Regions from separate parts of the Paenibacillus sp. XP01 genome, predicted to be linked through region 3. Evidence: a T-box and tRNA genes for the amino acid it is inferred to sense, from the RefSeq annotation. Region 3 holds a T-box; the other regions hold tRNA genes.
What was found. A T-box is a leader RNA that pairs with one kind of tRNA and senses whether it is charged. The one in region 3 lies ahead of leuS (leucine--tRNA ligase), so its partner is inferred to be a tRNA-Leu.
Positions count from the first base shown of each region.

Region 1 (7,196 bases), 180 kb from region 3:
CCTAAGCAATTGCATGGAATGTGAAACCGATATGAAACTTATGTCGTATATATATAGAATAAAAATCCAAATAGGAAAGAGGCAGGGGCATCGTGAAAAAAATGTTAGCGATTATGATTTATCCTTTCGCCATGATTATGGGAGCATTGGCCGGAGGAACGGCTGAGCTCGGAAGCCCGGAAGGCATCCGGTTTATGCGGGACGTCACAACAGATCGGAGCTATGACGGACAAGAGATATATGATAGAATTGAGCATAGAAAAGCATAATTACATATCAACCTGAACTGTAAAGGCAATGGGATTGAGGCATTTTCTCGGCTTGCGGACCATTGCTCTTGAAGGAGTTGCAGTACGTGACCCAATCGGCGCGTGCTTGCCTTTAAGCCGGTTCGTACCTCTTTATGGGGTATGAACCGGCTTTTTAATGACGAAGAATGGGGGAGTTGGGCTTGAAAATTGTCATCGGTCAACCGAAGCTTGAGGATGGGCTTCTGCAGTTGGAAAAGGAGCTCATGGACAACGATGCGGATATTTTGCTGTTTCCGGAGGGGTATTTGAACCAGAACGTGGACCAAGCACGTGAGCTGGCGGCAAGGTACGGAACCATGATCGTGTCCGGACATCGCAGGCTGAATGAACGTCCGAAGGATCGTTCCATCGTCATTGACCCAAAAGGCAAGATCGTGTTGGAAAAGGCGAAATATACGCCAGCTGAGGCCGTAGAGGAGCAAGGATGGAGGATCAGTACATTGCTATGCGATGAGCTGGTACTTCAGGGGTTTGAGAATGAAGAAATAGGGAAGGTGGACATCCTGATGCATTCCATCGGGGTGGGCATGTTCAGTGAAGAGCAGTATGAAGAATGGCTGGAAGCCGCTCGCGGCATTGCGGTGAAGAACAGATGCCTCGTTATGGGGTCAAGCCATGGAGACGGCTTCTATCGCAATTCTGAAGTGTCCATCCCGATCGCGTATTGCATTGCTCCGGATGGGACGGTGCTGTTGGCCGCTCGAAACGATACGCGTACTCGCACGGTCATTCTAAACAGCGATGGAGGAAGAGGTCGGATCCGGACGGGAACCGGCAAGCAAGCAGATGTCGCCGTGGAGTAGCGAGACAAACTCCTTGATTTTGGGCGCTGTAGATTGGGATATGGCCCGGTCATTCCAATTGAATTCGCATATCTTATGGCATACCTTGAAATTCAAAGGAGGCCAATCAAATGAGTCAAGTTGGATACGGTTGTGGAAATGGCGGAGTATGGACTTCCACAAGTGCAATTCTGGTGCTGTTCATCCTTCTCGTAATCATCACAAAATCCTTCTGGGTATAAGCTGGATACCCCTGAAATCCTTGTGATTCGGCTGGGCTCCGCCGCTTGACGGCGGAGCTTGGCGCGAAACATGGGGAATGAGCGGCATGCGGGTCATTTGACAACCGAAAAGAATGTGCTTAAAATCACATAAGAGACTATATCAGAGATTGAAGGGATTTGCATGCCGTTTATTCGCTTTAGAGGATTTACAGGTAATCAATTGGAGGAAGTCGTACCCCGAATTACCGAGCAGATGGCTTTTGTATTCAATATTCCGGAAGAGAGAGTAAAGGCGGAACGGTATGATGTACAAGCACTTACGCCTTCGCCGGCGTCCGTCGAAATTTTGATGTTTCAGCGGCATCAGGATGTTCACAACCGTATGGCATCCAGCATACATGGGATCCTGGCTGAGGCCGGAGTGCCTGATGCGCATATCTTTTTTAACATTTTATCTCCTTCGCTATATTACAAACAGGGTAAACCGTTGTTGGACTATCCGTTGGACTAAGCTGAAGCGGTCAACCGTGGATGCGCGAACATAGGGCTTCAGCATGTATGGACGAGCAGCGCAAGCTGCTCGTCTTTTGGTGTGGTGGATATGACAAGAGTTCATTAAAACTGCCGTCTGTCTTCCTGTTTGATTTCGAACCGGGATGCCCTCGATGCACGTTTCGCATAGGTGTTTTCCTTTTCCTGGATCAAAAGCACAAACGCGATCGCAAAGACAAGCGTGGTCCACGATAATGCGGCCGAACTCCATAATGTGGACGCGGCCCCCCAATGTACCGTTGCCAAAAAGGTGATAGGCAATCCGACAACGGTGGCGGTATGACTGGAGAAAGAGAGCAGGCTGTTCGCCTTGGCGATTTCGGTTTCCAGAGCATGACCTGCCGACCATGGCAGAGCATGAAGCAATGCGGATTCCCACCCTTCCAGCAGGGATAACAGAAAGGCAGCAACGAACAGGATGGGAATATGCTGCTTCAAATAGGGAAGGCCGGCTGCAATTGCAGACAGCAGCAATGTTTTGGTTGCAAGCATACCGATCATGAGTTGTGAACAAGCAAAGTGCTTGATTCGCGATGAAACAGACAAGCCGGCGAAACTCCGTACTGCCACCTGCATAATGGGAAACAAAAAAGCCCAGAGCAAGGAGGCTGTCAGTCCATAAATCATGATGGTGATGACTGTAATGTATATTACATGAACAAAAGAAAGTAGTGTTTTCGCCGCCCAATAAGGATAAAATGCAATGTTCATAAGAATAAGACCCTTTCTCAGATACCGGATGTCGGCAACAAGCCCGTCATTTTATAATAAGATGCCATGTTGCGCCATTCCACAAATAAAATTATCATTTTTTGCTCATTGAACGGCAAAAAGCAGCGATTCCTGGACGGAATGCTGCTTTATCGCTTTATGTTTTAACCGACGGAAAGGGTAAAAGCCACAATCAGCATAACCAAACTTGTCATTCGGACAAAAATCATATGTGAGCTTTCGGGCTCCGATTCCCCTCGCGTGATCCAGCCATAACGCAAATACCAGCCCACTTTAGGGAAACAGAAATTAATGATGCATAATGTCATAAAGATAAAAAAGAGGGTTCGCATACCGTTCATCCTTCCTCATGGGCATGATCCGATTCCCTTAATGACTAGGCGTCAGTATTCGATAGAATAGCCAGGATCGTGCTGTCGGTAACGAGTAAGATGTTTGTGTTGCCTAACGTAATGATATGTTACCACATCGAGCCGGGTTTTGAATCGGTTGGAATAAACGAATTCGCTTGAATGATACATATTAAGGATTGTTTGGCGAACGGACGTTCTGTTATAATGCAAAGGGAATGAGAGGAGGCAGCATGAGCAGAACGCACAGAAAAAAACGAAGAAACAAAGGATTCGGCAGCTTAAAAAAGAAGGGTTTGACGCTTCTTACTTTGATGGTGGTGCTGTTCTTTGCTTGGTTTAAGGGAGAGATCCCGCTGGATTTGCCTGCATGGCTTGATCAAGGCACCACTCAGGGTGTGGATCACACGATTACGTTTCCGTCCGAACGCTACCCCGAGACTGCAGCGCATATTAAATCCGCCATTAAAGCAGGACATTCCGATGTCTGCACCATCGATCGGGACGGAGCCGAAGCCAATCGGGAATTGTCGCTTAAGGGCGTGCCGGTCAAAAAAGGGTATGATCGCGACGAATGGCCGATGGCCATGTGCGCCGAAGGCGGCGCGAATGCGGATATCCAATATATTACGCCAAAGGATAACCGTGGAGCAGGATCTTGGGTTGGGAATCAACTCAGTACATATCCGGACGGGACCCGGGTTCGATTCGTAGTCAAATAACATTCAAAAGAGCTGATTTCAAGGAGACAAGCCCCTTGCGAATCAGCTTTTTTCCTGAAATTTTTGGATGAAGAAAAAAACGTCCCGAAAGTGCCGGAGTGTTCTGGCCCATCGTTACAGGTCGGCAGCTGTCATCTGCAGGCCGTTCAGATGGTGTGACCGGATGCTCAATATCCGGGTAACCTGTTCCACTTCGTCAAAGGGAATCCACAGGTTTCCCTGCACAGTTCTAAGGGTCAATATGGATGAGTCGGCCGAACGCTCGGGAGTTCCGGTAACGGTTTGCCCGCTCGTATTGCGAACCACGATTTGCTGTTTGCGGCGAATGGCAATATCTACCTCTTTTTTCATAAGACATTACTCCTGAACATGGGATATGAAAATATATTCTTTAATATCAATGGTTAATTGGGCTTCTTTATGTAGTCTATCAGAACTAGGTATCGATTTCCAGAAATGCATGCCGTGAATTCGCCGAAAATGAAAGACATGAAGCGCAAAACGGGTAAATGAACATAAAGAACTCATATTGAGATAGCGGTCCGAGGAGGAATGGATATGACTCAATTGCTGATTGGCATGGCAAGCACAGAAAATGAAGCGATACTGATGCTCAACAGGTTAAAGCTTGTCGGGATCGCGAAGGATCGTCTTGGCGTCGTGGCGAAGGAACAAGTGGATTTGGAACGGGTAAGCGAGCAAACCGAATTGCCTAAGCCTTTGAAAGGAGGCGGCACAGACGGTGCGTTTGGAGCGCTCAAAGGAGTATTGGCCGCGTTGGATGAGCGCAAGGACCAGATTCAGACGGTGGGGCAAGCTGTCCGGCGTTTGGCAGGCAATCAAATTGGCGAAGGCACGGACGATCTGGTGCTGATGCTGACCGAAGCGGGCATATCCGAGACGAAAGCGCAGATGTATGAAACTTTTTTGCTTGACGGTGGCTTAATCGTTGTAGTGGAGTGTGATGACTCCGAGTTGGATGAAGTTATTCCGATTCTAAGTATGGAGGAAAAACCGCAGGCTTGAAAGCTTGTATTCTTTTTAGTTTAATTTAAGGCGCATTTTAGGTTCTTTTAATGTTGGCGATGTATTCTTTACTCACACCTCCCTTAATATAGATGGTTGATCTGAAAATTCGAGACCGCAACTCGGATTTTCCAGAGGGACTGCCGGCTTTGTCCGGCAGTCCCGTTTCCATGTCATGAGACAAATATGGGGCGATGGTTGTGCACTCACGTTTATTCATTACAATTATAAAAAATATGTTGCATAATGATTAATAACATGATATTATATTTCTTGTCGCCTCAAGTAATTAAAGAAAGACATACATATGCCGGGGTGGCGGAATTGGCAGACGCACAGGACTTAAAATCCTGCGGTAGGTGACTACCGTACCGGTTCGATCCCGGTCCTCGGCATCCATTTAAAAAAAGGAAATCCCTTAATACATAAGGGGTTTCCTTTTTTTGTATTTTGAATGAACTCTCCCGATTCAAAGGGAACGAGTGCATTATTTCTCTTTGGGGGCGGATTGGGGGCGAACTTTAGGATCGAAGCAAGCAGTATGCAAATTTTTTCTGTTGCCCGATGCAATAGCTGTACGGAAGGCTAATCTCATAATCGCAATCCTCCAAACATAGGATCTAAGACGGCGTTCTGTCGGGATAAACCCCGGTTAGGAAGACGGCGAGTGATCGTGTATAATGAGGAAATAGTCATTAATTACCTTTATCTTGCGGGATAAATTTCAGAAGTTTTTACAGGCACAAACCATTTCTGATGATGGAGGACTCGGTATATGTTGAAAAATCTTCAGGCTTACCAAGTATTGCAGGAGCGCAGGATCGAGGAACTCAAAGCGGACGCCTATCTGTTGGAACATACGAAGTCAGGCGCCAGAATTTTGCTGCTGTCCAACGAGGATGACAATAAGGTGTTTAATATCGGGTTCAGAACGCCGCCGAGCGACGATACGGGCGTACCGCACATTTTGGAGCATTCGGTGCTCTGCGGGTCGAAGAAATTTCCGGCCAAAGATTCCTTTGTAGAATTGTTGAAAGGCTCACTCAATACATTCTTGAACGCTATGACGTATCCGGACAAAACGGTATATCCGATTGCGAGCCGAAACGCGCATGATTTTCACAATCTGATGGACATCTATCTGGATGCGGTACTGAACACCAACATTTATGAAAACGAAAAAATATTTTTGCAGGAAGGCTGGAATTACAACCTGGCTTCCCCCGAAGACGAGTTAACGTACAACGGGGTCGTATACAACGAAATGAAGGGTGCTTTCTCGTCGCCGGAACGCGTCGTGCGCCGTGCGGTGCTGAGTTCCCTGTTCCCGGATACGACATACTCCAACGAGTCAGGCGGCATTCCCGATGCCATTCCGGACCTTACATACCAGGGTTTGCTGGATTTCCACACCAAGTACTACCATCCGTCCAACAGTTACATTTATTTGTATGGCGACATGGACATGGAGGAAAAGTTGAACTGGCTGGATGAAGCCTATCTGAGCCATTATGATCGGACAGAGCCGGATTCGGCCATCGGCCTGCAATCCCCTTTTGCAGAACGCGTGGACGTCGTGACGAGTTATTCTGCCGGCAGCACCGAATCGGAAACCGACAACAGCTTCCTGACGTACAATGCGGTCATTGGAACGACGTTGGACAAAGAATTGAACATTTCGCTCGAAATTTTGTTGTACGCACTCCTTAACGCGCCAGGCGCTGTTCTCAAGCAGGCCCTTCTGGACAAGGGCATCGCGAAGGATGTATACGGCTCATACGATGACAGCTTGTACCAGCCTGTGCTGACGATTGGACTCAAAAAGAGTAATCTGGAGAGCAAACAGGTGTTCCTCGATACGGTGCGCGAGGTGCTTGAACGCGTTGTGCGGGACGGGATCGATCCAAAGGCACTGCTCGCGGGAATCAATTCCTATGAGTTCAACCATCGCGAGGCCGATTTCGGCAGAATGCCGAAAGGACTCATCTACGGTCTCCAGACATTGCAGAGCTGGTTGTACGATGATCAGGCGCCGTTCATGTACCTTGAAGCCAATGAGGTGTATGACGCACTGAGAACAAAGATGAAGGAAGGATACTTTGAACAACTGATTCAGCGCTATTTGCTGGACAATACGCATGTTTCTTTCGTTGCGGTGACACCCGACAAAGGGTTGAATTTGCGCAAGGAAGAAGCGCTCAAGGCGAAGCTGAAGGCGCTGCAGGCCGGACTGAGCGAGACGGAAGTTCAAGAGCTGGTACAGCGGACACAGGCGCTCGCAGACTACCAGAATGCACCGTCGACGAAAGAACAGCAGCAAGCGATCCCGACGTTGTCGATCGAGGATATTGAACCGAAAGCCTCTGTCCTGCATCAGACGCTGAAACAGGCAGACGGCACCACGATCGTTCACCATAATTTGTACACCAACGGGATCGGATACCTGAAACTGTTGTTCGACGTCAAATCGGTGCCGGAACGTCTCCTGCCCTACGTC
Region 1 is NZ_CP139481.1:4,820,200-4,827,395, reverse strand. Features, by position in the region: gene SNR34_RS21760 (hypothetical protein) at 93-269, shown strand; gene SNR34_RS21755 (hypothetical protein) at 452-1,114, shown strand; gene SNR34_RS21750 (YjcZ family sporulation protein) at 1,225-1,335, shown strand; gene SNR34_RS21745 (DUF1904 family protein) at 1,499-1,828, shown strand; gene SNR34_RS21740 (hypothetical protein) at 1,933-2,361, opposite strand; gene SNR34_RS21735 (DUF6199 family natural product biosynthesis protein) at 2,745-2,909, opposite strand; gene SNR34_RS21730 (NucA/NucB deoxyribonuclease domain-containing protein) at 3,185-3,673, shown strand; gene SNR34_RS21725 (hypothetical protein) at 3,788-4,024, opposite strand; gene SNR34_RS21720 (general stress protein) at 4,232-4,699, shown strand; tRNA gene SNR34_RS21715 (tRNA-Leu) at 5,009-5,094, shown strand; gene SNR34_RS21710 (insulinase family protein) at 5,475-7,196, shown strand, end outside.
Region 1: it encodes a tRNA-Leu, which carries the amino acid that the T-box ahead of leuS (leucine--tRNA ligase) is inferred to sense. The anticodon was not compared.

Region 2 (7,196 bases), 2.8 Mb from region 3:
CCGTCGTCAGCGTAATGAACCGCGTGGCGGCTGGATGATGAATGGTGCTGACAATCATGAGCAACGACAACAGAAGCATCATGGGCACCACGATGCTGTTCATCTGCAGAATCGCTTGTATGCCTCGTCCAAGCAAAAGGTATGTACCGACCAGCGTAATGAGTAGTCCGGTTTGGTAATGCATCCCCAGATGCTCCACGAATACCGAGCCTGCGCCAGCAAGCATCACGCTGTTGACGCCAATGAGGACCAGGAGGGTAACCCAGGTAATCCATTTGCCTGCCTGCTGCCCGAACAAATGCTTGTTGAGATCCTCATAGGAGCGGGATTCGGTATCGTGGGCAATCAGCATCATTTTGGTGCCCAGCCAGACAAACAGTATGGTGGATAAACCGATGGTGATGGTGGCCCATTTGCCATACTGGGTGAAAAACTGCAATATTTCCTGTCCTGTCGCGAAGCCGGCGCCGACAACCGTTCCGATGTATGTGAATGCGATCTGCAGTACCCGGAAAGCCTGTTTCATGCGTTTCCCCTCTCAGGCACCAAATTAGTTTGGACATGCGGGTGCCATGGTACAAGGTATGCTTGACCCGAAAAAGTCATGACAAGCGCGTAGAGTCGACAACTTTTTCCTTCGTCATGAAGACTGGGGCGATTTCGCTTGAACTATGGGCAGGATGTATGATACTTTTACCTCATAGGATAGGCTGGGAGGTCAAAACATGGAAGTATTGAAACAACGGATTTTGGAAGAAGGCGTGGTTATTTCGGACCAGGTTCTGAAGCTGGACGCCCTGCTCAACCATCAGATCGATACGGAATTGACGATGGAAATGGGACGCGAATTTGCAGCACGTTTCCGCGAAAGCGGGGTAACCCGGATCATTACGGTTGAATCGTCGGGCATTCCGGTCGCTTTTGCCACAGCGCACGAACTTGGCGTGCCGCTCGTATTCGCAAGGCGCAAAAAAACGCTTTTGGCTGACCCAGACGCCTACTGTGAGCGCGTACCTTCCTTTACCAAAGGAATCGTAACCGATATAATGGTATCCCGCGAGTTCATCCGGGAAAATGATCGAATCCTGTTCATTGACGACATCATTGCCAATGGGGATGCCGCGCGCGGCATCATCAAAATTATAGAGCGTTCGGGGGCTGAGCTGGTCGGATTCGGAGTCGTGGTGGAAAAATGCTTTCAGGCCGGCGCACGCACCATTCGCGAGTTGGGCGTTCCGGTGGAAGCGTTGGTTCGGATCCGTTCCCTGGAGAACGGTACCGTGCAGTTTGACGATTCGGAATGTTGACCATTCGAAGGAAAGACTCATTTTTTCTTAACTATACCTTTGCATGACCGTGCATTTGTTTTATAATGGGGTTATGTTAGGGAGAGGAGGCAACACCATGGGAAACCAACCGGCAACAGAACAGTTTTTTATGGATAAGCTGGCTGAATCAAAAGTTCATTTTGAACGTGCCCTGGATTGTAAACATACGGAATTTGATGACCTTTATCCCTATATGATTGAACATCCGCAGTTTTTCTGGTACAAACGCTACGTTGCCTGGTCAGAGCTGCTGACGATCGTGGGCTTGTGCGAAGAGTTGTCCTTCTCTTGGAAAGAACAATTTACGCCGCATCAAGTGGAGTACCTGGAATCACGCGTGATGTCCGCCAAGGTGCTTGATTTCTGGTTTGAGAAGAACGACAGCAAAGAGCACGCTCAGCGATAATTTTCAGTAGGGAACCACTTAGGAATGACACGGCAGCAGTCACGCGAGACCTAAATGAATTTCATTTAGGTCTCTTTTTGTAGCACGTTGCCGTTTAGCACAGATACAGACCATCATTTTATAGAAAGTCGAGGCCATGAATCATGATTAGCGATGAAGAATTGAATGCGCTCCGCTTGTCGGGAGAAAAAGTGAGGGTAGTGCGCGACGAGTTGGAATCCAACGACGTGAAAGGCATTGTCGTTGCGTGGGACGATGAGCAGGTGCTCATTCGCCGTCAAAATCGGCGAGTGGTCAAGCTGGATCGCCGTTACAGCTTCCAACGTTTCAGCGAACCCCGTCGAAGCCAGCTGAAGGAGTAGCGGTCTGCCATCAGGATTATTCCTGAGGTTAACTGGATTTACCATGGACGTTTGGGCATAGTTGTCTGCTCCGGGAGACAGGATAAGGTCGGTGAGTGACTGGAACCTATCTGTGAGGGGATGATTGCAACATGACACTGATGAACGATAAAGTCCATGCGTACAAGGATCAGATTGGCGAATTGGAGAGTTTGCTTCCCGGTGTGGTCAAGTCTTATCACGAATTTACGGGGGAGTGTTTTCAGCCAGGCGCAATCGACGCCAAAACGAAACAATTAATCGCGCTGGGCATTGGATTGTTTGCCAATAATGAAGTGTGCACGCTCTACCACGTGCAGGAGGCCCGTGCCAAGGGAGCATCCGATCAGGAAATCCTAGAGGCCGTTGCCGTCGCCGGAGCCGTTGGAGGCGGACACGCCCTGTCTCAGGGGGCTCTTAGGGTTCAGAAGGCGCTGCATTAATCCGATAAGCCCATATTTGCACCAAAAAAACCAGACAAGGCTCGAGCCCTGTCTGGTTTTTTTGGCATTCTTGGTTAGAGTACAATGTTTCTCAAGTGATCTGGATGAACAAGTGCGGTATCGTTTAAATTTTTCCAAGCATTTTGTTATACATGAATTCGCCGGTTACGCGGCGTGCAGTGACGTAGCGGTCGCTGAAATAAGGATTGGACAATTTGGTGATGCTGACGCCTTTGCTGCTTGAAGCATGAGCGAAATTGCCTCCACCGATATACACGCCTGTATGAGAGATGCCTTTTCCAGTGGTGTTGAAAAATACAAGGTCGCCTGTGCGAAGGTTGGCTTTGGAAACAGCGGTGCCAGCCTTGGCTTGTGCCTGCGAGGTACGCGGCAGTTCGATGCTGTATTTGTTGAACAGGTATCTCATAAATCCGGAACAATCGAAGCCGGCCATTGTTGTGCCGCCCCACTTGTACGGAATGCCAGTCATGCTGTTGACTACGGTATTGATGCTGCTTGCTTCGGTTGCTGTTGCACCGGAAGTAAATAAAACGGCTGCGCCGAATAAGGACAGGATAAGCTTTTTCAAAATGTTATGTTCTCCCTTCGATGCCTACGGAGTTAGCTAAGGGTTCGGTAGAAGGTTCCCTATATTTCCTATGTATCGGAATAATTCACCCGGTATGGTTCCCCCGTTTTCACTAATGAAACTCGGCACATGAATAATGAATATTTTGTAACCATTTGAAATGATATTGCATAAATACGAAATTGTCAAATCGTTCTGAAACGGTTATCTGCACCGCCATGTTAACGGAATTCTCATTTTTTATGCTCAAATTGCGAAAAAGCTGTCGTTTTTCGGTTACAAAAAAGTAACCACCGTTTCAACAGCTAATGGAATGGACAAATAAATAGTTTGTCGCCTGACTACAGCATCCATTTCCTTTTGCGTCATTTTGCTGTTCATCATGGCTGTTAATGTGTTGACAGAGTTTCGGTTTCTATGATATATTCTTCCTTGTCGCCGTGATATTTCCGGAGATATACCACATATGCGGTCGTGGCGGAATTGGCAGACGCGCACGGTTCAGGTCCGTGTGGGCTAACCCCCCGTGGAGGTTCGAGTCCTCTCGACCGCATCAATACAACCATAAGAAAGCTCTTGAATTTCCTTATTTGGAGATTCAGGAGCTTTTTTCATCTTTAGGAACGCCTGTGTAACGCGGTCACGCTGTACCGGGGTGCCATTAGCCATCATTTCGTCCAGTGCGGCGGGAAAGATTTGCCGCGAGACGCTGTATTTGTCCTGAATCCAGCCATACTTTTCACGGAACGGATGTAATTGTCATCTTGATTATGTTCATAATGGAAAAAATAACCTCGGATACCCCCTAGATTTCAAGACACAATGTACATAAAGGGGTGAACCGTTATGAAGAAAAAAGGGATTCGAATGTGGCCTGTGATCCTTATATCGATCATGCTGATCGGATGCCAGAACTCGAAACCCAAAGAACAGGATTTGATGCGAATAAATTCCGCCAGTGGAGAAAATGCGAAGAAAGTCATTTTCCTGATGGTAGACTCTTTGATGGTTCAGGCGATTGACCAAGGAATCGGCAAGCAGGAGCTTCCGACATTAAAATTTCTGATCGAACACGGACAATATTATAAAAACCTGGTCAGTTCCTTTCCCACGATGTCCGTCACGATCGACAGCTCATTGCTTACCGGTGCGTATCCGGACATTCACCGTGTGCCGGGTCTGACGTGGTACTCTGCGGAAACCAAGAGAATGATCAACTATGGAACCGGACCGATGGAAGTGCTCAGGCTCGGAGTGAATCGGGTACTTGCTGATGCGCTGATCCATTTGAACGGGAGTCATTTGAGCAAGAATTTGCCTACGATCTATGAGGACTTAGCCCGGCAAGGGTTTAAGTCTGGTTCGATCAACGGCCTGATTTACAGGGGGGCGTCCGATCATAAGTTGTCGATACCCGATTGGATTCAAGGTCCTGCTTCTTTACCGAAAGAGATTCATGTGAAAGGGCCGGACCTGTTGTCCCTGGGTTCGTTGTCTAATCCGTTTCAGGGGATAAAAAACTTGCCGGACGGTGTAACGAATCGGTTGGGCATCCATAATGACTTCGCTATTGAAGCCGTAAAATATTTGATTCACTCCAATACATTGCCGGATTTTTTGTTTGTTTATTTGCCGGACTTGGACCGGGAGTTACATAAAAAAGGTCCCACTGGACTTCGTGGAGTCAAAAAGTTGGATCAGCAGCTTCAATCTGTATTGGAAACATTCGGTTCTCCGGAGAAAGCCTTGAAAGAGGCCGTTTTTGTCATTGCAGGCGACAGCGGAATGACACAGATTTTGCCTGCCAAGCAAAATCCGGTCATTGATTTGCCTTCTTTGCTCGGAGACGCCACCATTTTGCGTCCGGGTGAAGCCGTATCGGAAGATACGGATATCGTGCTCGCCGTCAATGAAACGATGGCCTATGTATATTCATTGAAAGCGGATCGATCCCTGAGAGACACGGCAAATGTATTGAAGAGCGATCCGCGCATCGATTTCGTTTCCTGGAAAGACCAGGAATGGATATACGCCATTCAGGGGGCAACAGGCAAACAGATCAAATTTAAAGCAGGCGGCAATCTAACTGATCCATACAACCAATCATGGACGGTCGAACAGGATCAAGAGGTGCTGGATTTAAGCATAAACACGGCCACACATTCATTGAATTACGATCAATATCCCGATGTTCTGAAACGTTTGTCAAGCGCGCTCCGTTCACACCAAGGCGAATTTTTGGTTGTCACGGCAAAACCGGGATATGAATTGACAGGAGGCAGTTCACCTGCGCATAAGGGCGGAGGCGGTCATGGTTCCATTCGCAAAATGGAATCGCTTGTTCCCTTGATTATCAGCGGAACAGACCAAAAGCCGGAACACTTGCGAATGGTCGACTTAAAAGCTTATTTGCTTAATCTCGTAACAAAGAATGCCCAGAAAAGCAATAGGTGAAAAGAGAAGGCGTTTCAAATGCCCTCTTTCATTATTGGTGACCGTGTTGATAAACAAACTCTTTGATGAATTCGTTCAAGGTATCCGCAGATTTTGTAGGGATCTTTGCAGATTTCATGCATTGATCATGAGACCACCGGTATATTTTTATACCGGTGGTTGTTTTGTGTTTATTGCTGCTGTACCTAGAACATTTTTCGAACAGGCGACATCATTGGACGCCAGTCAATGCTGTTTTATCTTAGCCGCCGTGTAACCCCATAGGTAGCCAATCCAACTCCTACAGCCAATAACGACATTAGGATTCCCCGATTATTTAGGAGTCGCGTCCATTGCATGCCATTTCACCACCTTTTTGAATGGTTATTCTTATCCGAATAACGGTCTTTATTTTTCGTACAGTCCGATCTCTTCATTCATGGGAATGTAACCTTTGACTTCCTGTAACTTCAATTTGGAGTTTGTTGTTCAATAAAAATAGGTTGACCCCGTAATTAATACACGGTATCTTAGTCTTTGTTGCAGGTTCGAGTCCTCTCGACCGCATCCACAAATCATAAGCAAAACTCCAGAGAAACTCTGGAGTTTTTTCATAATATAAGTAGAGGCGGGGAAGCGCATATGACCAATCATAGAATTGAAGCTTTGAGCCAGGAAACTCTGGGGAGCTTTTTAGCATATTGCAGGAAGCACCGTAATGAAGTGGATGATTCGTTTTTATACGAAGAGGACTTGCGCGACTTTGCCATCCATGAAGACAATCCGACCTATATTGCCCTGGATTCGGCGGAGGAAGTGGTTGGCGCAGTTTCGCTCATTAAAGATGCTTATCACCGCAAAGGGCGGCGTGGGCGGTTCCGCATTTTTCACGCCGAAGTGAGTGATCTCACTCTACACGGCCGATTGTTGAAGTCGATTATACAGCATGGGAAAGGGCTGGATTACCTGTTTGTTTTTGTGCCAACCGTACATCACGAATTTATGGAAACGTTGAAAAAGCTGGATTTCAAGCTGGAGCGATATGCCTTTATTCTGGTACATCATCAGCTCGAAAAGCCGGCTTTCGAGGTACCTGACGGATATCGATTGGAAGCTTTCCGTACGGGATTGGATGAAGAGGCATGGGCAGAGATCCGAAACGCGGGTTTCGCCAAGCTGAAAGGAAATGAAACACCGGTAACACCGGACATGGTAACCAAAATGGTTGCGGAGGAGGATTACCTTGAGGGCGGGATGCTGATGCTGTATCATGGGGACCGGCCTGTTGGAATCGTGCGGGGTTCGGACGATGAATTCCAAGGAGCATCGATCATGAACATCGGGCCGGTTGCGCTTGTTCCTGAATACCAAGGAAAAGGGCTGGGGAGAATTCTCCTTAGAGCGGCAATGGCGTTCGCGGTTGAACAAGGGTACTCTCAAGCGATCCTGTGCGTCAATGCCGAGAATGAACGAGCCAAGAACCTCTACCTTCAGGAAGGCTTTCAGCAAGTGGAAGCTGCCGCCAATTTAAGGTATGATCTCACTAAATGACGGATAAGCTGCGGGATATCCGCTCTTGAATCTTTGTTCATTGCTGGGGCGCTAACATAGTGATTC
Region 2 is NZ_CP139481.1:2,157,363-2,164,558, forward strand. Features, by position in the region: gene SNR34_RS10050 (YkvI family membrane protein) at 1-526, opposite strand, end outside; gene SNR34_RS10055 (xanthine phosphoribosyltransferase) at 726-1,307, shown strand; gene SNR34_RS10060 (hypothetical protein) at 1,405-1,734, shown strand; gene SNR34_RS10065 (hypothetical protein) at 1,878-2,096, shown strand; gene SNR34_RS10070 (carboxymuconolactone decarboxylase family protein) at 2,228-2,557, shown strand; gene SNR34_RS10075 (C40 family peptidase) at 2,682-3,146, opposite strand; cyclic di-AMP (ydaO/yuaA leader) riboswitch at 3,153-3,284, opposite strand; tRNA gene SNR34_RS10080 (tRNA-Leu) at 3,615-3,699, shown strand; gene SNR34_RS10085 (alkaline phosphatase family protein) at 3,993-5,600, shown strand; gene SNR34_RS10090 (GNAT family N-acetyltransferase) at 6,303-7,130, shown strand.
Region 2: it encodes a tRNA-Leu, which carries the amino acid that the T-box ahead of leuS (leucine--tRNA ligase) is inferred to sense. The anticodon was not compared.

Region 3 (7,196 bases):
CCAATCATAATTGAAAATAAAAAGACGGGACAAGCTTTCGCTTTCTTTTAGAATTCCCGAGACCGTTACGGTCTGATCTTCGGCGGGTGGGAAAGGCAATGTCAAGGTCGAACCGATCCCCAGCCCCGCCTCCTTGGCATATTTGGAGGAAATCAGTACTTGCGCATCTTCAGGAAATGATCCCGTTTGCAGAGAAAGCAGTTCATGCTCAGCGGCCAGACGGTCTGCTTTGAAGCTGTAATAAAAGGGTTGAACAGCAACATTTTCGGGCATGTGTCCTGCTGTGTAGGGCAGCAAGATCGGAGTGGTCTCCTGCACCTCTTCGAGGTTGTTAATCCATGTTATATCTTTGGAAGAAAGCAGCCTTTGCCCTTTGTTATATCCTGCTATCAGATCAAAATCACCGAACCTCTCCCGCGCTGAAACTTCAGTGGAATGCTGCAAAGTGCTCATCATCGTCTGAGACGATACAAGAAGAAGAACTCCTAGGCTTATTCCCATTATGGCAAAGAAGGCTCTTATTTTACGTGCAATCAAGAAACGCCAAGCCAGACGGGCTAACATCCACTTCATATCAGCATTCCCTCAATTCTGGATGTGATCTGACTCAGGTTCACTTTTGGGTCCTGCTGCAGGTTCAGGTTTTCTACCAATTTCCCATCTTTCATAAAAAGAACTCTGTGCGCATAAGAGGCGACGCTTGCATCATGGGTCACCATAACCAGGCAATGATTGCCTGTATCACAGAAGCTTCGCAAAACCGTCAGAATGTCTTTCCCTGTTTTGGAGTCCAGACTGCCCGTAGGTTCATCGGCCATCATGATGCGGGGTTGTGTAATCAATGCTCTGGCGATGGCTACCCGTTGCTGCTGTCCACCTGACATCTGGGATGGATATGAAGCTGCCAGATGCCCAATGCCTACTTTTTTGAGCATATCCAACGCCATGCTATTAACTTTACTGTCAGTCTTGCCAGCAAGCAGGAATGGCAAAGCTACATTCTCCTGAGCCGTTAGTACCTGAATCAGGTTGAACATCTGAAAAATAAAACCGATCTTGTCTCTGCGGGTGAGTGTGATTGCGGATTCCGTGCCGGCGTATAAATCTTGTCCGTCCAGCATGACTTTACCACGGGTCGGCCTGTCCAAACCTGATAACAGATGAAGCAATGTGGACTTGCCGGAACCACTGGGTCCCATGATGGCAACAAACTCTCCTTGATGGATCGCCAGGTCAACAGCATCGAGGGCAGGAACACTTTGATTACCTTCCCCGTAGACTTTGCTTAGATTGTGGGTTTGTAAAACGGGTTTACTCATTTCTCTTTTCTCCTTTTCACGGAAATCTGCTGAATCGCTTTGATCGATATCATTATGCAGAAGATGTCTCACCTTTTTGTGGGAAAAAGATCAATAATGTATCAATAAAATATAGTACTTTTATCTAATCGCTGTTTAGGAGGTTCCATCAACAACAGGAATGCTCCATAATAATGGGACAGCAGATGAGAAAGGGAGATACAGTATGCAGGAAGTAATCTTGATTGTGGATGATGACATTGAAATTATAGAGCTTATGCGTGATTTTCTCGAAATGGAGGGGTATGCTGTCCTTACTGCGGAGAACGGGGAAGCGGCCATGCGGACCATGAATCAAAATCGGGTGGATTGTGTGCTGCTCGATGTGATGATGCCCGGCGAGTCGGGTTTTACAATCTGCCGTGCCATTCGGGAATATTCGGATGTTCCCGTCTTGTTTCTGAGTGCCAGGGAGGAATCTACCGATAAAATCAGAGGATTGGGCGTCGGAGGGGATGACTACATCGTTAAGTCCGCCACACCGGGAGAGATTATTGCAAGAATCAAAGCTGTGAGGCGGCGGTTTGGCAAGGAGGAATCCACTTCGTTGGCAATCGGCTTATTCAAAGGTTTGAGCATTGATTACTCCGCACGTGAGGTCGAGGTGAATGGCGAAAAGGTTACGCTCACAACCAAGGAATTTGACTTGCTGGCTTTGCTGGCCAAACATCGCAATCAGGTGTTTACGCATGATCAGATCATCGACCGAATCTGGGGAGAGCACTACGGAGATCAGCATTCGGTAAGAGTGTTTATAGCTCGGATCAGGGACAAGATTGAGAGGGGAAGTACGGGAAACGAATACATACAGACCGTATGGGGAACGGGATATAAATTTACGGGAGAGCCGTTGTCATGAAGGGGTTCCAATCTTTAATGAAAAGCCGGTTATCATTAAAACAGTGGCTGTTGATTATCATCTTGTGTACAGTGCTTGTTCCAATTTCGGTTGTGAAATTAACAGGGAATTGGTATTCAAATATGGCAACGACCGACGATGGATACAGCATTGAATGGGTGCAGCAGAGAATTTTGGCTCAGCGGGATCAGTGGGAAAGCGAAGAGTGGCAAATCAAGCTGGAGCAGGATTCCAAAAAAATGAATGTTGGGATACGGCTGCTGGACAGAGAACGTCGGGAGATTTTCTCGAACATATATGATGAAGGAGGATATATTCTTGAAGAAGGGGGAGACATAACGCCCAAGGAGAATGTCGGTGACTTTTCGGAGTGGAACGTATTAAATGAGTTTTATGTATATTCATCGACGAACACGCTGACCGGAATGGTTTATATTCAGGATCAGGGTCCGGTATTGCGGAGCTATGGCAGCTTGGCTGAAAAAATGATTATGGAATACGGCGGATTTGTGATTTGGGGATGTTTGCTTGCCATCATTTTGCTTACAGGTGCCTGGTTCCTGAACAAGCAGGTGCTGAAACCATTGAAGAAACTGGGACAGGCAGCACAGGGGATTTCCAGAAGTGAATTTTGTGTGGATCTTCCGTCTTCCCGAGTGAAAGAAGTACATGAGGTTTCGGCAGGCTTCCAAAAAATGCGGGCCGAACTGGAACATTCCCTAATTCGGCAGCAGGCCATGGAAGAAGAGCGGCGGCTGTTCATCGCTTCCATCGTCCATGATATAAGAACACCCGTTTTTGCCATCCGTGGTTATCTGGAAGGGCTGGAGAATGGCGTTGCCTTCACTCCCGAAAAAACTCAAAGGTATATCCGAAATTGCCGTATTAAAGCAGATGTTCTGAATCACTTGGTCACCGACCTGCTTACATATACCAAGCTCGACTGGTTTGAAGACAAACCAACGCTTGCAAGCACACGAATGGACGGATTACTGAACGAGTTGATCCTGGGGTATCAGGAAGAAGCGAATCGCAAACAGATCCGTCTTGCGCTGTCATTGCCGGAGCAGGGAGCTGAGATCATGACGGATCCATATTTGCTGCAAAGGGCGTTCGGAAATCTTCTGGATAATGCCTTGCGTTATACTCCAGAAGGCGGAAGCATTGAAGTGAAGGCAACGTGTGATAACGGCATATGGGCCATAGCTGTTCAAGATACAGGCCCTGGAATTGCCAGTTCTGACCTGCAGCATTTGTTCAAGCCGTTGTACAGAGGCGAACAGTCCAGAAATCGCAAAACGGGTGGTGCTGGCCTGGGTCTGTCCATTGTATGGAAAATTACTGAGATTCTGGGAGGAAGGGTCCAGGCCGGGAACAGACCAGAAGGAGGCTCCGTTTTTACGGTGAGTTTGCCTTTAAATGTTAGAAGGTGATCAAAGGTCTTGCAAGCGTAGAGAGGGCCGGACATAATGGGTATGGAAATATTTCTTTACATTGTCATCCCCTTAACGAATAAGGTAAATGAGGTGCAAAGTGGAAAGTAATTATAAAACGAGGCTGACTTCAGAACAGTTGAACCGGATTACTCAACAGCATTTCAGGACAGGTGTCAGAGAATACAAGGAGATGACGGATGGATGGGCGAACCATGCCTATTGTATTACGTTGGATGACGGACAGAAAGTTGTACTCAAAATTGCACCTTCCTCCGGAATTACACGAATGCGCTGTGAACAGGATGTGATGGTTGCGGAGGTGCAGGCACTTCGTCTCGCCGCGGATCTCCAGGATGTTCCCGTTCCCCGTGTGCTCGCCCATGATCTTTCGCGGAGCTTTGTCCCTGCAGAGTATTTTATTATGGAATACATGCCAGGCAAGCCTTATAACAAGGTCAAAGACCAATACAGTGTGGAAGAGCAGGAAGCCATCGAACAGCAGCTGGGCGCTTACAATCGGAGAATCAATGAGATCAAGGGCGAAAAATTCGGCTACTTTTCCGAGAAAAAACCACATTATGCTACCTGGAAAGAAGCTTTTCTGAACCTGATGGATGATATGATTGCAGATGGGAAAGAGGCTGGAGTGGAATTTTCCATCGGTTATGAGAAGCTCGAACGTTTAATTCAAGAGAAATCGGATGTCCTGGTTGATGTAAAAGAACCTGTACTTGTCCACTGGGATTTGTGGGATGGCAATGTTTTTGTGGAACAGGGCAAAATTACGGCCATCATCGATTTTGAGCGTTCGCTATGGGCAGATCCTTTGATGGAGCACTATTTCAGTCATTTTAACAATACGCCCGGATTTGTCAAAGGTTATGGAAGAGCGGTTGCAACGGCAAGCGAACGGCAGAGAAGGAGCCTTTACGACCTGTATTTTGATCTGGTGCTCCGGATAGAATGTGCGTATCGGCAGTTCGATAACAAGGAACACGTGGTATGGGCGACCCGCAATCTTGAGGAGGGCATCGAGCGCTTCCGGTTATCCTGATTCGTGGACACACAAAGGCAGCCAAAGCTCGTTGAACTGCATACGCAGAGGCGAAGGGCAGCAATATTGACTTTGGTGCCAATTTTTAATATAATGTTTCCGATCAAAAGCGAATACATATTTCGATGATAAGGATCAGTAACGAGTCCTGCACATGACAGAGAGTCGGCGGTTGGTGCAAGCCGATTGGCAGTATATCGCGAACTCGCCTTGGAGAAATGCGGTGATTACACCATTTTGATGCCTGTAAGGATCTTGCCCTTCGGGGAATGGAAAATCCGCATCGGTTCACCGCCGTTACAGGTCCAAAGGGAGTGGACAACGAAGCACGTTCGTCCGCTAACTAGGGTGGTACCACGGGAAATCAACCTCTCGTCCCTAGCGCTGCAAACGCTACGGGATGCTGAGGTTTTTTTGTTGCAATAGATGGAATGATTAGAGGAGGAACGACAGATGAGTGAACATCATCAGCCAAAGCATGGCTATCAGCCGCAAACCATGGAGAAAAAGTGGCAGCAGTTCTGGGATGAAAACAAAACGTTTAAGACGGGGGAGGACCCGTCCAAGCCTAAATTTTATGCATTGGATATGTTCCCGTATCCATCCGGTTCCGGTCTTCACGTAGGCCATCCGGAAGGATATACGGCAACGGATATCGTTTCCCGCTACAAGCGCATGCGCGGTTATAACGTATTGCATCCGATGGGATGGGACGCTTTCGGCCTTCCGGCAGAGCAGCATGCGCTGGATACGGGCGAACATCCACGGGACATCACGTTCCGCAACATCGACAATTTCCGCCGCCAGATCAAGTCGCTCGGTTTTTCCTATGACTGGGACCGCGAGATAAGCACGACAGACCCTGAATATTACAAATGGACGCAATGGATCTTCATCCAGTTGTACAAAAAAGGACTGGCATATGTAGACGAAGTGCCGGTTAACTGGTGTGAAGCATTGGGCACGGTGCTTGCCAACGAAGAGGTCATCGACGGCAAGAGCGAGCGCGGCGGGCATCCGGTCGTGCGCAAACCGATGCGCCAGTGGGTACTGAAGATCACGGAATACGCCGAGCGTTTGCTTGAGGATCTGGAGGAGCTGGATTGGTCCGAGAGCATCAAGGATATGCAGCGCAACTGGATCGGCAAATCGACGGGCGCGGAAGTGACTTTTGCCATCGAAGGACGCGAGGAAGTCATCAAAGTGTTCACGACTCGTCCGGATACGCTGTTTGGCGCGAGTTATGCGGTGCTGGCACCGGAGCATGAATTGGTGGATGCCATCACAACGGCCGACCAACGCGAAGCGGTCGCAGCCTACCAGGAACAGGCAGCTCGCAAGAGCGACCTGGAGCGCACGGATTTGGCGAAAGACAAAACGGGCGTATTCACGGGTGCTTATGCCATCAATCCGGTAAACGGCGCGAAAGTGCCTGTGTGGATTGCCGATTATGTGCTTGCCGGTTATGGAACGGGAGCCATTATGGCCGTGCCGGGGCACGATGCCCGCGACTGGGAATTTGCCAAACAATTCGGCCTGAATATCATTGAAGTTGTTGAGGGCGGAAACGTGGAGGAAGAGGCGTACAGCGGAGATGGAGCCCATGTGAACTCCGAATTCCTGAATGGCCTGAACAACGAAGAAGCGATCGCCAAAATGATCGCCTGGTTGGAAGAGAACGGCAAAGGGCAAGGCAAAACGACGTACCGTCTGCGCGACTGGTTGTTCAGCCGTCAACGCTATTGGGGTGAGCCGATTCCGATTCTCCATCTGGAGGACGGAACGATGAAAACCGTGCCGGAAGAAGAGCTGCCGCTGCTGCTGCCGGATATCGACCAGATCAAACCATCGGGCACGGGCGAGTCTCCTCTGGCCAATGTGACGGAATGGGTCAACACGGTAGATCCGGAAACTGGGATGAAAGCGCGTCGCGAGACCAACACGATGCCTCAATGGGCGGGAAGCTGCTGGTACTACCTGCGTTTCATCGATCCGCACAACGACAAGGAACTGATTTCGCAAGAAAAACAACAACAGTGGCTGCCGGTTGACTTGTACATCGGCGGCGCCGAGCATGCGGTCCTTCACTTGCTGTATGCGCGTTTCTGGCACAAGGTTCTTTACGACCTGGGCGTGGTCAGCACGAAGGAACCGTTCCACAAGCTGGTGAACCAAGGCATGATTCTCGGGACGAACAACGAAAAAATGAGTAAATCCCGCGGCAATGTCATTAACCCGGATGAAATCGTGGGCGAGTTCGGTGCGGATACGTTGCGCCTGTACGAAATGTTCATGGGGCCTTTGGAAGCAACCAAACCATGGAACACAAGCGGCGTTGAGGGAATGCACCGCTTCCTGTCCCGTGTATGGCGTTTGTTCATCAACGAGGACACCGGTGCCATCAACGATAAAATTACGGTTGACGGCGGAACGGAAGAGTTCAAGCGCACAACGCATAAAACGATCAAGAAAGTGACGGACGATCTGGA
Region 3 is NZ_CP139481.1:4,996,019-5,003,214, reverse strand. Features, by position in the region: gene SNR34_RS22530 (ABC transporter permease) at 1-501, opposite strand, end outside; gene SNR34_RS22525 (ABC transporter ATP-binding protein) at 570-1,319, opposite strand; gene SNR34_RS22520 (response regulator transcription factor) at 1,525-2,217, shown strand; gene SNR34_RS22515 (HAMP domain-containing sensor histidine kinase) at 2,340-3,650, shown strand; gene SNR34_RS22510 (phosphotransferase family protein) at 3,751-4,707, shown strand; T-box leader at 4,824-5,090, shown strand; gene leuS (leucine--tRNA ligase) at 5,161-7,196, shown strand, end outside.